2 regions of the Rhizobium sp. SU303 genome follow, and region 2 is predicted to be linked to the other one. Evidence: riboswitches for the same ligand, from Rfam matches in the RefSeq annotation. Region 2 holds a riboswitch; the other holds the start of a gene.
The links. Region 2 has a riboswitch for S-adenosylmethionine ahead of metA (homoserine O-acetyltransferase MetA). Riboswitches for the same ligand answer to the same signal wherever they lie in the genome.

Region 1: it holds a riboswitch for S-adenosylmethionine, as region 2 does, so the genes downstream of both, RlegSU303_RS00925 (O-succinylhomoserine sulfhydrylase) here and metA (homoserine O-acetyltransferase MetA) in region 2, are expected to answer to the same signal.

The regions. Positions count from the first base shown of each region.
Region 1 covers NZ_CP088095.1:182,496-191,217, forward strand. The annotation lists gene RlegSU303_RS00915 (Hsp33 family molecular chaperone) at 1-987, shown strand, start outside; gene apaG (Co2+/Mg2+ efflux protein ApaG) at 1,234-1,626, opposite strand; gene RlegSU303_RS00925 (O-succinylhomoserine sulfhydrylase) at 1,979-3,163, opposite strand; SAM riboswitch at 3,206-3,284, opposite strand; gene RlegSU303_RS00930 (2'-deoxycytidine 5'-triphosphate deaminase) at 3,358-4,452, shown strand; tRNA gene RlegSU303_RS00935 (tRNA-Gly) at 4,512-4,585, shown strand; gene RlegSU303_RS00940 (DUF995 domain-containing protein) at 4,717-5,226, opposite strand; gene RlegSU303_RS00945 (glycoside hydrolase family 26 protein) at 5,245-6,183, opposite strand; gene RlegSU303_RS00950 (glycosyltransferase family 2 protein) at 6,203-8,110, opposite strand; gene galE (UDP-glucose 4-epimerase GalE) at 8,107-8,722, opposite strand, start outside.
Region 2 covers NZ_CP088095.1:4,455,957-4,464,678, reverse strand. The annotation lists gene RlegSU303_RS21980 (ABC transporter ATP-binding protein/permease) at 1-1,685, opposite strand, end outside; SAM riboswitch at 1,800-1,877, shown strand; gene metA (homoserine O-acetyltransferase MetA) at 1,926-2,849, shown strand; gene RlegSU303_RS21970 (aldose epimerase family protein) at 3,076-4,098, shown strand; gene RlegSU303_RS21965 (GntR family transcriptional regulator) at 4,261-5,034, shown strand; gene RlegSU303_RS21960 (SIS domain-containing protein) at 5,031-6,062, shown strand; gene nagA (N-acetylglucosamine-6-phosphate deacetylase) at 6,062-7,213, shown strand; gene RlegSU303_RS21950 (SIS domain-containing protein) at 7,231-7,959, shown strand; gene efp (elongation factor P) at 8,164-8,722, opposite strand, start outside.

The DNA of each region.
Region 1 (8,722 bases), 740 kb from region 2:
GCAGAAGCTGCAGCCGCCCTCGGCCAGTTCGATTTCGCCGGCGATGACCATGTCGTCCCTTTCCAGGTGGAGGGGCTGGATGTGCGCGGCCGCGCCGTCCAGCTCGGCCCGATGCTCGACGCGATCCTCGAGCGTCATCATTATCCCGCACCCGTTGCCCGGCTGCTTGCCGAAGTCGTCGTGCTGACGGTGCTGCTCGGCACCTCGCTGAAGTTCGACGGCAAGTTCACGGTGCAGACCAAGGGCGACGGTCCAGTCGATCTTCTCGCCGATTTCTCGACACCGGAAAATGTCCGCGCCTACGCCCGTTTCGATCAGGCGCTGCTCAACAAGGCGATCGAGTCAGGCGAAACCGAGCCGGAGCAATTGCTCGGCAAGGGCATTCTCGCCTTCACCATCGACCAGGGCAAGTTCAGCCAGCCCTACCAGGGCATCGTTCCGCTCGACGGCACCACGCTGGAAGACATTGCCGGCGTCTATTTCCGCCAGTCGGAGCAGATCCCGACGCGCGTCCGTCTTGCCGCGGCCGAGCTCTTCGATCGTGACGATGCCGGCAAGCCGCGCCATCGCTGGCGGGCAGGCGGCCTCGTTGCCCAGTTCCTGCCGGAAGCGCCGGAGCGCATGCGCCAGCCGGATCTCCACGGCGGCGACGGCGACACCGGCAGCCGCCCGCATGGCGAGGACGATGCCTGGCTCGAAGCGCGTTCGCTGGTCGAGACCATCGATGCCGATGAACTCACCGATCCGCTGGTCGGCACCGAGCGGCTGCTGTTCCGCCTGTTCCACGAGCGCGGCGTGCGCGTCTACGAACCGCGCGCCGTTTTCGACCGCTGCAGCTGCTCGCGGGACAAGATCAAGGGCGTGCTGAAGGGCTTTTCGGCCGAGGAGATCGAGGCCAGCCAGGAAAACGGCGAAATCGCCGTCACCTGCGAATTCTGCTCGACCACCTACCGCTTCGAGCCGGCCGAGCTTCAGCCGGCCGAATAGGCGCGGTTTGCATTGATGGCTGCCCCTCACCCTAACCTTGCCGGGGTCGAGCCACTGGTCTCGACCCGTCCTGCGGACCCCCGTAAAAACGGGGCGAGGGGACGTGCCCTGCGAAAGGTTGGTGGGGAACGGAGAGGTCGCGGCATATTCCCTTCTCCCCGTAGGCGGGGAGAAGGTGGCGGCAGCCGGATGAGGGGCTGGCGTCGGCGATCTCTGGGCCTAGGCATCGTGCCGCCTGTGGCGTCGTCAGTTAAGCACGCGCAGAAGCCCAGGCGAATCCAGCGAGAAGGCGGGGATGTCGACATCGAACATCTCGCCATCGTCCGTTTCCATCTGGTAATGGCCGAACATCAGCCCTGAGGGCGTGTCGAGCGGGCAGCCGGAGGAATATTCGTAGGTGTCGCCGGGGCTAAGCCGCGGCTGCTCGCCGACGACGCCGGGGCCGGTCACCTCGTCCACCTGGCCGTTCTGGTCGGTGATGTTCCAGTAACGATTGACCAGCCGAACGGCTATGCTGGAATTGTTGCTGATGACAATCCGGTAACCCCAGACATAGCGATCGTCTTCCGGATCGGATTGCTCCTCCAGATAGAACGGCTCGACGACTACTTCGATCTCTCTTGTGAGGGCGCGATACATGCCTTGCACCTTAGTCAAGATATGTTACCCGTATCTTATAAGAGGCCCTGTCCGTCAAGAAACGGAACAATTATCATCGCTGAAATGGCTGTGATCCGAAGGCTTTTCGATCGTTAAGCCTAATTGTCAGTGTTAATTCGGTTTGGGAACGCTGCGGCGGGCGAACTTGTTCCCCCCGGTCTCACCTTGGGGAGATCCGGCCTCACCCAGTGAGATCTGGGCACGGCCGAACCCCAAGCATGTCGCGCAAAAGTGTGCAGCGGTTTTGCGATAACGACATGCGTAAAAACAAAAACTAAAGCGCGAGGAGCGAATGCGACGCGCTTTAGAGGTCCGGCCGCTTATCCCTAGATCAGGCCGAAACCTTGGCAAGCGCCCGCGCGAAATCCTCGATCAGGTCATCGGTATCCTCGATGCCGGCCGAAAGGCGGACCGTGCCCGGAGAAATGCCGAGTTCGGCGCGGGCCTCTTCCGTCAGGTTCTTGTGCGTCGTCGTCGCCGGATGGGTGATCAGGCTCTTGCTGTCGCCGAGATTGTTGGAGATCTTAATGATCTGGAGCGCGTTCTGTAGCGCAAAGGCCGCATCCTTGCCGCCCTTCAGCTCGAAGGCGACCAGCGTCGAGCCGCCGGTCATCTGCTTGGCGATGATATCGGCCTGCGGATGGTCCTTGCGGCCGGGATAGATCACCTTGGCGATCTTGCCTTGCTCGGCCAGGAAATCGGCGATCTTTGCCGCATTCTCCGTCTGCTGGCGCACGCGCAGCGGCAGCGTCTCGATGCCCTTCAGCAAAGTCCAGGCGTTGAACGGCGACATGGCCGGGCCGGTATGGCGGAAATAGTCGTGCAGGTTCTCGTCGATCCATTCCTTGTCTGATAGTACCACGCCGCCGAGGCAGCGGCCCTGGCCGTCAATATGCTTGGTCGCGGAATAGACGACGATATGGGCGCCGAGTTCCAAGGGCTTCTGGAAGAGCGGCGTGGCGAAAACATTGTCGACGACGACCTTGGCGCCGATCTGGTTGGCGAGCTGGGCGACGCCTGCAATATCGATCACCTCGAGCGTCGGGTTGGTCGGGCTTTCCAGGAAGAACACCTTGGTCTTCGGCGTGATCGCCTTTTCCCAGTTCGCCAGATCCCGGCCGTCGATCAGCGTGCAGTCGATGCCGTATTTCGGCGCCAGCGTCTCGACGACCCAGCGGCAGGAGCCGAACAGGGCACGGGCCGCGACGATATGATCGCCTGATTTCAGCTGGCAGAGGATCGCCGCGGTGACCGCCGCCATGCCGGAAGCGGTGGCGCGGGCGTCTTCGGCGCCTTCGAGCATGCACATGCGCTTCTCGAACATGTCGTTGGTCGGGCTGCCGTAGCGGGCGTAGATGAAGCCCTCCGTCTCGCCCTTGAAGCGGGCTTCGGCCGCCTCCGACGTCTCGTAGACGAAGCCTTGGGTGAGATAGATTGCCTCGGACGTCTCGCCATATTGCGAACGCAGCGTGCCACCGTGAACGAGTTGGGTTGCCGGGCGCCAGGTCTTGCTCATGCCATCACCTTCACATAACAAAAAAACCGGTCGCAAAAGCAGACCGGTTTCAACCCGGTCTTTTTAGCCACTTGTTTAACGTGGCTGCAAGCCGACCGGCCAAATCACCACGGGATAATTCTGCAATACTGCTGTTAGCTGCTTGCGTCAATTCCCCGAGTTTGGTTTTGTCGGCGGCAAATGATGGATGAGGCATGATGGCTCGCGAAACAGGAATTCTGGCGGATCGCGCGATCTCCGCGCTGTTCGAAACGGGGCGTCTGATCTCCGAGCGGGAGCTGGACCGCGACCAGATCCAGCCGGCAAGCCTGGACCTGCGCTTGGGTGGCAAGGCCTTTCGCGTGCGCGCCAGCTTCATGCCAGGCCCCTCGCATCTGGTGTCCGACAAGCTCGACCGGCTGAGCCTGCACGTGATCGACCTGTCCGAAGGCGCGGTGCTCGAAACCGGCTGCGTCTACATCGTGCCGCTGATGGAGAGCTTAGCGCTGCCGGCCGATATGTCTGCCTCGGCCAATCCGAAGAGCTCGACCGGGCGCCTTGATATCTTCACCCGCGTCATCACCGATTACGCCCAGGAATTCGACAAGATCCCATCAGGCTATTCCGGCCCGCTCTATCTCGAAATCAGCCCGCGCACTTTCCCGATCGTCGTGCGCCGCGGCTCACGCCTGTCGCAGATCCGTTTCCGCGTCGGCCAGGCACTGCTCGGCGAGCCGGAACTGTTGAAGCTGCACGAGAGCGAGACGCTGGTCGCCAGCAAGCTGCCGAACGTATCAGGCGGCGGCATTGCCCTGTCGATCGACCTTGCCGGAGACAAGGACGGCCTGATCGGTTATCGCGGCAAACATCACACCGCCGTCGTCGACGTCGACAAGAAGGCCGAGCACGACCTCTTCGATTTCTGGGAACCGCTCCACAGCCGCGGCCGCAACGAGCTGATCCTCGATCCCGATGAGTTCTATATCCTCGTCTCGCGCGAGGCCGTGCACGTGCCGCCGGATTACGCCGCCGAGATGACCCCCTTCGATCCGCTGGTCGGCGAGTTCCGCGTCCACTATGCCGGCTTCTTCGATCCGGGCTTTGGCCATGCGCCGGCCGGCGGCCGCGGCAGCCGCGCCGTGCTCGAAGTGCGCAGCCACGAAGTGCCCTTCATCCTCGAAGACGGCCAGATCGTCGGCCGCCTCGTCTACGAGCATATGCAGGAAAAGCCCGCCAGCCTCTACGGCTCCGGCCTCGGCTCCAACTACCAGGCCCAGGGCCTCAAACTCTCGAAGCACTTCCGCATCTGAGGCGTCGCATCCGACGCGACTTGACAGCCGCCCCTATCTGTTGGAAATCTCGCATCGTCGCGGGTGTAGCTCAATGGTAGAGCAGCAGCTTCCCAAGCTGAATACGAGGGTTCGATTCCCTTCACCCGCTCCAATTGCCCCGGCCGTTCGTTCGTCGCCTTTTGAAGGCGCTTCGCGATCTTTTATAAAAAGGGTTGCGCGCAGGCATCGGCTCCTACAAGGACACAGATGGCGCCTCGGCCGCGCGCAACCCTAGCTTCGCCTTTATTTGGTCTTACTGACGCTCGTCTCAATCCTCCCCAATTGAGAACTCACGTAGTCGCCGTGGCGAAGCTTTGCGAATTCGTCGGTGGCTTGTGCCTGTGCGCTCTTGAAAACGTACCATTGACCGTCCGGTTCGCGTTTCTGATAGATCAGGCCGCCCTTCTTGCGGTGGCTGAAGCAGGTGATTGCCGTCGCCGTTCCGGTCTTGGCATGCCAGTCGGCGTTGAAGCAGAGTTTCCCCGACTCCGTGATGAACCAGCGGCCCGTGCCGAAGGACGGCGAGCCATTTTCCCGCGACCAGGCAGTAAAGCGACGCGCCTTTGCGGAGAAGTAGCCGGCGCCGGCTTTCCACATCCAGGAATTCTGGTTGTAGAGCCGATAGATTTCCGCGCTGCTCATCGGCTTTGCGGTCTCTATCCCCGCAGGCTCATTGGTTCCGGCAGCGGACGCGGCCGTGGCGATACCGCTGGTCAGGGCCACGGCCAGGAACATTTTTTGAAGCATGGACATGTTCAGGTTCCTTCTTGTTCAATTGATGCTTTGGCGGACAACCCGCCAGTCGGGGCGGCCATAGCCGTCCGGCCACGGATAGACTTCACGGTCGTTGAAGTAGATAACGGCGCTGAGCGCCGGGAACTGGGGATAGCGTTTCGTTACGCTCTCAGCCCAGTTTCGCACGAAGGAATCGCCGCCTTCGTATCCGAGTTCGGCAACCATGATGGGCTTGCCGTAACCGGCGACACGGGCGTATCCGGGCGCAAGGTGCTCGGCAAACGTCTGGTCACGGCCAGTCTTGTCCCTGTCGTATTGCTCCAGGCCAAAGACCGAGAGCCCGATGAGATCGACGACATCGTTGCCGGGATAAAAGGCTTGAAGCCCCTCATTGCCCTTCGGTGACCACATGTATTTGGCCGTCTTCAGGTGGGCCTTGCAGACCTCCACCATCCGGCGATAGGCCTTGGCATAATCGGCGCCCTGCCAATGCGACCAGGAGAACTGGCTGTCGGTTTCGTCCATTTCCTGTCCCCAGCGAATGATGACAGGACTTTTCAGCTTGGCAGCAGTCGAGCAGACGGCGGCCATGTTCGCATCGCGCGAACCGTTGAGGATGCTGTGCAGCAGTTCCTGCGAGGTTTGGCGCCAACCGGTCGACCAGGTCCAGGGCTCGACCGAGATCAGCAGGGTGCGGCCACGCGCTTGCGCATAATCGTCGGCGAGGACGAGGGTGCGTAGATCGACATCTTCCCAGGGCAGGAAGAGGTGTTCGATCTTCGAATCGGGCGAGGCGCCCAAATCTCCGTGCGGATCATAGGCGCCGAACGTGATCGACTCCTTCGTGACGACCGGCATTTTGGTCGGCGGCGCAATGGACGATGTCGTCATTGCAAGCGGCTGCCCTTCGGCAACGCTGCCCAGAGCGGTCGGCAGGACCGCGACTCCCGACAGCAACAGGCCGGTTAACGACAACAGGGCTATTTTGGATGGGCTATGCATTGTGTACTTCCTCCACGCTTGGCCGCACATCCGGGTGAGCGGCATCCGTTCTCAGTTGGATTTCCTCCGGATCGGAAATCCATCGTGGTTTGAAGAAGATCGTGCGCAGGGCGGTCCCGCCTCGGCCTGCACCGGAGGCGGAGTAGCGCTCTTCGAACAGCTGAAGGCGGCCGCTGCCCCAGGCGAGTGCCTCGGTCGCATCCTTCCCGCGCATGATGGTTGCAGCCCCCGGCAACGCGACGAGCGCAAGAAGCACGGTCGCCATCGCCGGACGGTAGAAACGCGGGGCCGCCGCAACCGTATTTTCCTTCGAATGGTGCCCGACGATGACCAACAGCAGCGCGCAGTAGATTGCCGCGTTCAGGATGGTAAAGAAGTATCCCCCCTTGGAGGCGCCGGCATCGCCGATTGCCAGGGCGGGCAATACCGCCATAAGCGCCAGCACAGCGTAGGGCGCCAGGACACGCACCGGCAGCAGATCGACTTCGGACCGCCCTTTCGGCGTGACGCGGAAATCGACGAAGGAGCCTGTCACAAAATCGTGCACCGCAGCCAGCGTGCCGGCGAGCGCCCAGGGCCAGCGCGCGAAGAGAAAGAGCATGGATTCCCAGCTCAGGATCTTGGCGTCGTAGGGGCGGAACGAGCTGCTGGCGCGCCAGCGGTAAGCCATCACCACGAGAGCGATAGAAAGCGGTGCGAAATGCGCCAGGAAATCGGGATAGGTCACCGTCACGAAATTCTGGCCGCGCACGAGCGCGATGATCGGCAACGCAAACATGAGCAACATAAAGAACGCAAAAAGCGGATACCAGAGTTGCGAAAAGAGGAACTGGAACTTGAGCCGGGGCGGCAGCCGGCCGATGAGGCTCGGCGAGTACCGCAACAGCACCATGACCAGGCTGCGCGACCACTGGAATTCCTGCGTCACGAGATCGCTGAAGGTTCTGGGGCCGTCACCATGGGCGATGGCATCCAGCGCATGCACACCCCGCCAGCCGCCGGCATTCATCATCAATGTCGTCGAATGGTCTTCAGCCAACTCCGGACCGAGGCCGCCGATCTGTTTGAGGGCGACGGTGCGTACCGCGTAATGCGACCCTATGCACATCGGCGCCAGGCCGCCGTTGTAACCGGCTTGGAGCGAGCCATGCATGCTGGCCTCGGCATAGAGCCTTCCACGTGCCGACCAGCTTTCGGAAGCGTTCTTGTCGCAAATGCTGGGGGCCGAGACATAGCCGACCTTTGGATCGGCGAACGGACGCAGCATGTGGAAGAGATAGTCGGGCGCGGGAACATGATCCGCATCGAGTTGTGCCACGAAATCGTAGCGGCTGTAGCCGTAGTGGTCGTAGAAGAAGGCGAGGTTGCCTTCCTTGCACCGCGTGCGTCGGGGCCACGACGTCCGATGATAATCGGATCGCCCCTTGCGGGTCGAGACGAAGACCCCGTGCCCGGAGCACCAGTCGAGAGTCTCGGGGGAAGGGTCTTCGTCGGCAAGCCAGGTGTCGTGTTCCACGTCCTGGGCAAGCATTGCCAGCAGGGTTTCACTGACGACCGAGAAGGGTTCCGCCGGCGCCTTGGTCACGACCATGGCCACTCGACTGCCTGTCGGCAGGCGCAAGGGGCCGTTCGGTCTTGCCGCCCGATAGAAGACGACGATGAAATAGGCCGGCAGAGCGGTAACCCAGGCAAGAACGAGGCTCACCGTAATCGTGCCGAAAGCATCGACGTGATGGCGCGGCTCCAGCCACCAGATCCAGAAATAGGCGAAGGCGCAGGCCCATACGGCCGCCGAGAACAGATATTCGGTCCGCCGATGTCCGGTCAGAACCGGGACAAGAAGCGGCTCGTGGGAGAGCTCCGGAGCATGCGTCGCTTGGGTAATCGCAAGTTCGGTCACGCGCGCGCCTCCAGTCCGAAGAACGGAGCCGCCGTCCGCACGATGGTTTCGAGGTCGGAATATCGAGGCTGGAAGCAGAGCGTCTCGCGGGCCAGGCTGGCGTCGGCGTAGAGGCTGGGCGGATCGCCCGGCCGGCGTGGATGGATGACGACCGGGACTTCGCGCCCGGTCGTTTCCTGGATCACGCGCAGGACTTCCCTGATGGAAAACCCCCGCCCGGTGCCGAGGTTGACAGCGAGGTTTGCTCCGCCTTTGGCGAGATGGGTGAAGGCCTGAACATGGGCGCGCGCGAGATCTGCGACGTGAATATAGTCCCTTATGCAGGTCCCATCAGGGGTATCGTAATCATCGCCGAATATCTCCAGGTGCGGAATCCGGCCGGCCGCGGCCAGCAGCGCCCGCGGAATGAGATGGGTTTCCGGAACGTGCCATTCGCCAAGCTCGCCGTCCGGATCGGCTCCACAGGCATTGAAGTAACGCAGGGCAACATACCGCAGGCCGTAGGCCGCCGCATAATCGGCGAGCATATGCTCGAAGATCAGCTTGGTCTTGCCGTAGGGATTGATCGGAGCCTTCGGCAACGTCTCATCGATCGGCAGCACTGACGGGACG
Region 2 (8,722 bases):
AATTCCGGCTCCATGCCTTCCAGCACTTCGTCGAAGACGATCCAGCGCGGGCGCACCAGAAGCAGCCGGGCAAATCCGATCGCTTTCTGCTGGTCGCCGTCGAGCATCTTGTCCCAGCGGGCGCGGGTATCGAGCCTTGCGATCAGCGAATGCAGGCCAACCTTGTCGAGGGCCGCCTCGACGGCGGCTTTCTCGTAGGCTTCGGGACGTTCGGGAAAGGCCAGCGCCTCGCGCAGCGTGCCGCCGGGAACATAGGCAACCTGCGGAACGAAGAGCATGTCGTCGATTGGCGGCAGGCCTATCGTGCCGCTGCCGCACGGCCAGAGGCCGGCCATCGCCTGGAAGAGCAGCTTGCGATTGACGCTGTGATCGCCGTTGATCATGATTTTTTCGCCGGCCTTGATCACGACATTGGTTTCACGCAGACGGAAACCGCCGCATTCCTCGATGTCTTCGCCGATCTTGGCGACGATCACCACGTCCTTCAGCGTCAGCGTGTCGGGCGCGGCGTTTTCATAGGCGATGCTGTCCTTGAGGTCGAAGTCCTCTTCCATCTCGACCAGCGCCTGGCGGAAATCGGTGACGCGCATCAGCGTGGCGCGCCATTCGGCGATCGGGCCGAAATTGGAGACATACCAGCGCAGCGCCGTGTTGACCTGGTTGAAGGCACCGACCGACATCATCAGCTGGCCGAGGGTGAGGCCGCCGGAGAAATAGGCGGGGGCGGCAACGATGATCGGGATGACGATCACCAGCCAGCCATAGCCGGCCGAAACCCAGGTGAGATTGGTATTGGCCATGGCAAGCCGCTTGACGACTGTCAGGACCGAGCTGATGTCGGTGTTGATGCGCCGGCGTTCGTTCTCCTCGCCGCGGGCAACAGTAATTGCCGGCATGTTCTCATTGGCATGCATCAGCGTGAAGCGAAGCTCGGCCTCTTTCGAAAAACGGTCGGCATTGAGCTTCACCAGCTTCCGACCGACGACCTGGCTCAGCACCGAGGCGGAAGCGGCATAGAAAATCGCCGCCCAGACCATGTAGCCTGGAATGGAGAAGCTATGGCCGCTGATGCGGAAGATGAAGCCGCTGGAAAGTTCCCAGAGCACGCCGATGAAGCTCACCAGAAGAATGGTCGACTGCAGCAGGCCGAGAACCAGCCCCGTCGTGCTTTCGGCGAGGTTGCGGGAATCTTCGTGCAGGCGCTGATCCGGATTGACGCCGATCAGGCCGCTGGAGGCAAGCCGCAGCGCCCGCTTGCGCTTCAGCCACTGGTCAACCAGATCGCGTGACAAGCCTTCGCGCATATAGAGCGCCGTCATCTGGTTCAGCCAGGCCTGCAGCACGTTGAGCAGCAGCAGTGTGCCGGCGATCATCGCGAAGATTTCGAGCTGGTGGAAGAATTCGCCGAGGTCGCGGCGCTCCAGCGAGTCGTAGAAGGGCGCATTCCACTCGTTCAAAATGACCTGGCCGTAGGACGTCGCCAGGATAACGAGGATCAGCACGGTCGCCAGAAACAGCACCTTGCCACGCACTTCCGAATTCCAGAATGCTGAGAACATGACGCCGAGGCGATATGTCAGGCTTAAATCATACCCTACCCTATCCTGCCTCCGGATGCCCGGCCTCCCCTCGATTTTATCTGCCATTACGCTTTTCCAAATCGCCCATACCCTTATAAATAACATGGTGGCGTTACCGGTCTATCAACAGATTCTATCAGTCATTAAAGTGTGATGATGCTTGCATGAGTCTCTCCTGCATGTATTCGCCAGTTGATTCGCAATCCGACTGGGTCTAATTAAGGCCTCCGTGGTGATTTGGCCGGCCGGCTTGCAGCCACGTTAAAAAAGTCGCTAAAGGGCCGCGTGCGGACCGGTAGCGATTTTTGTCGCCGCCGGTTTTTTGTTTTTGATCGAGTGTCCGCAATGCCCATCAAGATCCCCGATACGCTGCCCGCCTTCGAAACCCTGGTTCAGGAGGGTGTGCGGGTGATGACCGAGACGTTGGCGATCCGTCAGGATATCCGACCGTTGCAGATCGGGCTGCTCAACCTCATGCCGAACAAGATCAAGACCGAACTGCAGATGGCCCGCCTCGTCGGCGCCTCGCCGCTGCAGGTGGAGCTGTCGCTCATTCGCATCGGCGGCCACAAGGCGAAGAATACGTCCGAGGATCATCTGCTCGCCTTCTACCAGACTTGGGAAGAGGTAAAGCACCGCAAGTTCGACGGCTTCATCATCACCGGGGCGCCGATCGAGCTTTTGCCCTATGAGGACGTCACCTATTGGCCGGAGATGCAGGAGATTCTCGACTGGACGGAAACGAATGTCCATTCGACGATGAATGTCTGCTGGGGCGCGATGGCGGCGGTCTATCATTTTCACGGCGTTCCGAAATACGAGCTGAAAGAGAAGGCCTTCGGCGTCTACCGCCACCGGAACCTGAAGCCTTCCTCGATCTATCTCAACGGCTTTTCCGACAATTTCGAAGTGCCGGTGTCGCGCTGGACCGAGGTGCGCCGCGCCGATATCGAGAAATCCGAAAGCCTGGAGATCCTGATGGAGTCCAGCGAAATGGGCGTCTGCCTCGTGCACGAGAAGAGGGGCCGGCGGCTCTACATGTTCAACCATGTCGAATATGATTCCACGTCGCTTTCCGACGAGTATTTCCGCGACGTCAATGCCGGCGTGCCGATCAAGATGCCGCACAATTACTTCCCGCATAACGATCCGGCGCTTGCGCCGCAGAACCGCTGGCGCAGCCATGCGCATCTTTTGTTCGGCAACTGGATCAACGAAATCTACCAGACGACGCCCTTTGATGTGGAAGAGATCGGCAGCGATCTCTGACCGTTGCCGATCACGCCTGGAGCCGATGCCGCCGCACCACTGCTGTGGCTTTTCTTTCTGATCCGCCGGTTGCGGATCGAAGCAAATCCGGGCAGGTTCCTGTCCTGAAGCCTACCACACCGCGCGTCTTCGTCGGACGTGCAATGCACACTTTCAATCGCTGCACATTCCTCAAATCGATTCCGAATTGAGGGATGTGCAGCAGGGACAGAATGGACGGTCGATCATGTCGGATAAGTTGGAGCGGGACGTTTTCGGGCAGACGCAGGCGGGCGAGACCGTCTATCGCGTCGTGATCAAGGGCGGGGGGCTGACGGCCAAGATCATCAGCTGGGGCGCGGTCATCCAGGATCTGCGCCTCGAGGGACATGATGCGCCGCTGCAGCTCGGTTTCGACGATTTTGACAGCTACCCTCTCTATTCGTCCTATTTCGGCGCGACACCCGGCCGCTGCGCCAACCGCGTCGGCGGCGGCAGGTTTGCGCTTGACGACAAGGACTATCAGCTCGAACTGAATGAAAACGGCGTGACGCATCTGCATGGGGGCAGCGACAATATCGCCAAACGCAATTGGACGATCGTCGAGCACGACGTCGACCGCGTTGTGCTGAAGATCGTCGATCCCGATGGCCGCGCCGGCTATCCCGGCAATTGCACCATCCAGGCGACGTTCTGGGTGCACGGCAACGGCGAACTGTCGATCACCTACGAATCGACCAGCGACCATCCGACGCTCGCCAATGTCTGCCAGCACGCCTATTTCAATCTCGACGGCCGCGAAGATGCGCTTGGCCATGACATCATGATAGCCGCCGATCACTATCTGCCGACCGATGAGAAGCAGGTGCCGACCGGCGAGATCCGTTCCGTCGACGGCACGGAATTCGATTTCCGCGAGATGGCGCCGATGAAGCGTTTCGTCGGCAGCGAACAAGTGTTCTATGACCATAATTTCTGCCTGTCCCGCGAGCGTACCGCCAAAAGGAGCGTCGCGCTTGCCCGCAGCCTTTATTCCGGTGTGTCGCTGGAAGTGCGCAGCACCGAGCCAGGCGTGCAGTTCTATGCCGGCTTTAAGCTCGATGTCGGGGCGCCCGGCATCGGCGGGCGCAAATACGGCCCATTTGCCGGCTTCTGCCTGGAGACGCAGGTCTGGCCGGATGCCATCAATCACCAAGGTTTTCCGAATGCGGTCCTGCGCCCCGGCGAAGTGCTGCGCCAGGAGACGGATTATATCTTCACCAAGAACTGAGCATCCTCCGGCGCCGCGCGTTCCTAACGCGAGGTGCTGTCGACGCACGACTGTCAAATTTGAGCGCTATGAAACCCTTGCCGGTCCGCCGGCGAGGGTTTTTTCGTTCCATGTTCGATTGTGCCTTGCCGATTGGTTCTATATAGGTTCTATTGTGCGCCCATGGATAGAACCAGTCTGATAGCGGAACTGAACAGCCGCGGCCTGCGTGACGAGGCGCTGACCGGGCCGCTCTACAAGCGGCTGGCGCAGACGCTGACCGGCCTCATCCAGGAAGGGCTGCTGAAGCCCGGCACCGCGCTGCCGGGTGAACGAGACCTTGCCGAGGCTCTGAAGCTCGGCCGTGTCACCGTGCGCACCGCCTATCGCGATCTGATGGCATCCGGCGCACTGGAATCGCGCCATGGAAGCGGTACTTTCGTGTCGAGCAGAGTGGAGCGCATGGAACAGTCGCTCTGGCGGCTTTCCTCCTTCTCCGCCGACATGCGTTCGCGCGGGCGTTTGCCGGCCGCACGGATATTGTCGCGGGCGGTCAACACGCCGTCGCCGGAGGAATCCTTCCTGCTCGGCCTTAGCGGCGACGAGCCGGTGCTGAGACTCGACCGCTTGCGCCTTGCCGACGGCCTGCCGCTGGCGATTGAACGCGCCGTGGTGCCGATCAAGTTCCTCGGGCACGATGCCGGTGGCGAGGGATCGCTCTATGATGCACTGACGGCCAGCGGCCACAGGCCCGTGCGCGCGCTGCAGCGGCTGACGGCGGTCACGCTCGACCCGTCCTCCGCCGCAATCCTGAACGTCAAATCGGGCGCGCCGGCGCTCCTGATCGAACGTGTGTCGCGGCTGGAAGACCAACGCGTCGTCGAATACACCCGCTCGCATTATCGCGGCGATGCCTATGATTTCGTAGCCGAATTGAGAATCGGAGATGACCTATGAATGACAACCAGTCACTGATGCTGCAAGAAGCCGGCCAATCGCCAGAGGTGGTGGCCACGCTGCTCGAAAAAGAAAAACCGGTCTTTGCCGAGATTGCCCGGCTGTTTTCGTCCGCCCGCCCGAGCGTGGTAACGACGGCGGCGCGCGGCTCCTCGGACCACGCCGCCACCTTTTTCAAATATCTCTTCGAGATTACCTGCGGCGTTCCGGTCGCCTCGGTCGGCCCGTCGATCGCTTCGGTCTATGGTGCGGCGCTGCATCTGAAGGGTGGTGTCCATTTCACCGTCTCGCAGTCGGGTGCCAGCCCCGACATCGTCGCGCTGCAGGATGCGGCGAAGAAGGGCGGAGCGACGACGATTGCCGTCGTCAACGTCACCGACAGCCCGCTTGCGAAACAGGCCGATATCGTTCTCGGCCTCAATGCCGGAGCGGAAAAGAGCGTCGCGGCGACAAAATCCTTCATCGCCTCGGTCGCCGCCCTTGCCGGCGTGACGGCTGCGATCGGCGGCGCGTCCGACCTGGCTGCTGCGCTCGGCAAGCTGCCGGAGGCGCTTTCGGCAACTGCCGGGATCGACACGGCGGCAGCCGAGGAGGTGCTGTTCAACGCGACCTCGCTCTATACCGCCGGCCGCGGCCCGGCTTTCGCGATCGCGCTCGAAGCGGCATTGAAGGCCAAGGAGACCTCCGGCCTGCATGCCGAAGCCTTCTCGCTGGCGGAACTGATGCATGGCCCGATGCGCCTGGTGCAGCCGGGCTTCCCGATCGTCGCTTTTACGCCCGATGATGCGGCCTTCGCCAACAATGTCCAGGCGCTGGAACGCCTGCAGAAACTCGGCGCCACCACCGTCGGCTTCTCGACGCAGCCGCTTTCCGGCGCCCATCTGCGCGTGCCGACGACGGGCAACGGCCTGGTCGATCCGCTGGTGTCGCTGCTCGTCTACTACCGGCTGATCGAGTCGGTGACGCGCCGCAAAGGCTTCGATCCCGACAAGCCGGCAAACCTGCTCAAGGTGACGGAGACGGTCTGATGGGACGCAAGATCTTCCTCGGCACCCGCATCTTCGACGGCGAGCGCTTCCATGACGACAAAGCCCTCATCGTTGCCGATGGCCGCGTCGAAGCGATCGCTGCCAGAAACGATCTGCCGGACGGCGAGGTGGTGACGCTTGCCGGCGGTGTTCTGTCGGCCGGCTTCATCGATGCGCAGGTCAATGGCGGCGCCGGGCGGATGCTGAACGACGAGCCGTCCGTTGCCTCGATGGACATTATCGCCGGCGGGCACCGACCCTATGGCACGACGTCGCTGCTGCCGACGCTGATCACCGATACATCAGAGGCCTCCATTGCCGCCATCGAGGCGGCCAAGGAGGCAGTGAAAATGAACCGCGGCGTCGCCGGCCTGCATCTCGAAGGCCCGCATCTGGCGCCTGCGCGCAAGGGCGCGCATCTGGCCGAACTGATGCGGCCGGTGGAGGACCGCGATGTCAAAGCCTTCATCCGGGCGCGCGAGGCAATCGGCACGCTGCTCGTCACGATGGCCGCCGAGCAGGTGACGGTTGCCCAGGTGCGCGAGCTTGCGGAGGCCGGCGTCACTGTCAGCATCGGCCATTCCGATTGTTCGAGCGAGGCGGCGGAAGAACGTTTCGATGCCGGTGCGCGGGGCGTCACGCATCTCTTCAACGCCATGAGCCAGTTGGGACACCGGGCGCCCGGTCTCGTCGGCGCGGCGATCGATCATCCCTCGACCTGGTGCGGCATTATCGCCGACGGCCATCATGTCGATCCGAAGGCCCTGCGCACGGCGTTGCGCGCCAAACGCGGCGAAGGCAAGCTGTTCTTCGTCACCGACGCGATGTCGCTCGTCGGGTCGGAAAAGGACTCGTTCACGCTGAACGGGCGCACCGTCCGGCGCGAAAGGGGCGGCTTCTGCTCGAAGCTGGTGCTGTCCGACGGCACGCTGGCCGGTTCCGACGTCGACATGATCTCGACCATCCGCTACGGCGTCACCTATCTCGACCTGACGCTCGCCGAGGCTTTGCGTATGGCGACCCTTTATCCGGCCCGGTTCCTCCGGCTTGGCGATCGCGGCCATCTCTCGCCGGGCGCGCGTGCCGATCTCGTGCATCTCACCGATGCGCTTGCCGTCACCGCCACCTGGCTCAGCGGCGAAGCGGCCTGAAATCAAGGAAAAGTGGGATGACCGACATTACCGATGCCTATTTCTCCAACCTCATCGGCCGGCTGGAAGAACTGAAGCAGACGCTTGCCCAGCCGATGGCGCAGGCAGCAGCCGTCATCCTCGATGCTGCCCGCGGCGACAAGCGCGTCTATGTCTTCGGCACCGGCCATTCGCATATGCTGGCGGAAGAGGTGCACTATCGTGCCGGCGGGCTCGCCTTCACCGTGCCGGTACTCGTCGGCTCGGCCATGCTGCATGAGGGCGCGGTCATCAGTTCGGTCTATGAGCGCACGCAGGGCCTGGTGCGGCCGATGCTGGAGCGTTACGGCATGCAGCCGGGCGATGTCATCATCATCGCCTCCAATTCGGGCGTGAACGCCGCGCCGATCGAGGCCGCCGACTATGCGCGCGAAATCGGCGCAAAGGTGATTGCCATCACGTCGATCGCCTACTCTTCAGCGATCGCCAATGGCCGCCGGCGGCTCGCCGACGTGGCCGATGTGGTGCTCGACAACGGGCTGCCACCGGGTGACGCCGTTATCGATCTCGAAGGCACGGGGCTTCGGGTTGGGCCAGTCTCGACGGCGGTCGGGGTGACGGTGATCAATGCGATCTTCGCCGAAGTCGCCTCGGAGCTTTCCAAATCCGGCGATGCGCCGATTTATCTCAGCGCCAACATGCCGGGTGCTGCCGAGATCAACCAGAAGCTCGTCAAGAAATACCGGCCGCGCAACCCGCATCTCTAAAGCATGTCGCGCAAAAGTGTGCCGCGGTTTTGCGATAACGGCATGCGTAAAACAAAGAGCTAAAGCGTCAGGAGCGAATCTGAAAGATTGCGACGCGCTTTAGATGGATGATGCCGAAAAGTGTGAGCGGTTTTCGGCATCATGAGACGGCGGATACAAAAAAGGCCGGCGTGAGCCGGCCTCTTCGATAGGCTGAAACCAGGATCAGTCCTTGGCGCGTTCGACGTAGGAATTGTCTTCCGTGGCGATGACGACGCGGGTGCCGGCATTGATGTGCGGCGGCACCATGGCGCGCACGCCGTTCGACAGTATCGCCGGCTTGTAGGAAGACGAAGCCGTCTGGCCCTTGACGACCGGTTCCGTCTCCATGATTTCGAGCGTGACGTGGCGCGGCATCTGGATCGCCAGCGCAATGCCTTCATGCATTGACAGAACGCAGGTCATGCCTTCCTGCAGATAAGCCTTGTCGTCACCCATCGTGTCGACATCGACGACGACCTGATCGTAGTTTTGAGGGTTCATGAAGTGAAAGCCTTCGCCGTCCTCGTAGAGGAATTGATGGTTCACGTCCTCGACGAAGGCGCGCTCGACCTGTTCGGTGGTGCGCCAGCGCTCGGAAACCTTCACGCCGTCGACGATGCGGCGCATGTCCACCTGGGTGACCGGCGTGCCCTTGCCCGGATGAAAGTTCTGGGCGGTGAGAACGACGTAGAGCTTGCCGTCGACATCGAGAACGTTGCCCTTGCGGACCGAAGAGGCGATG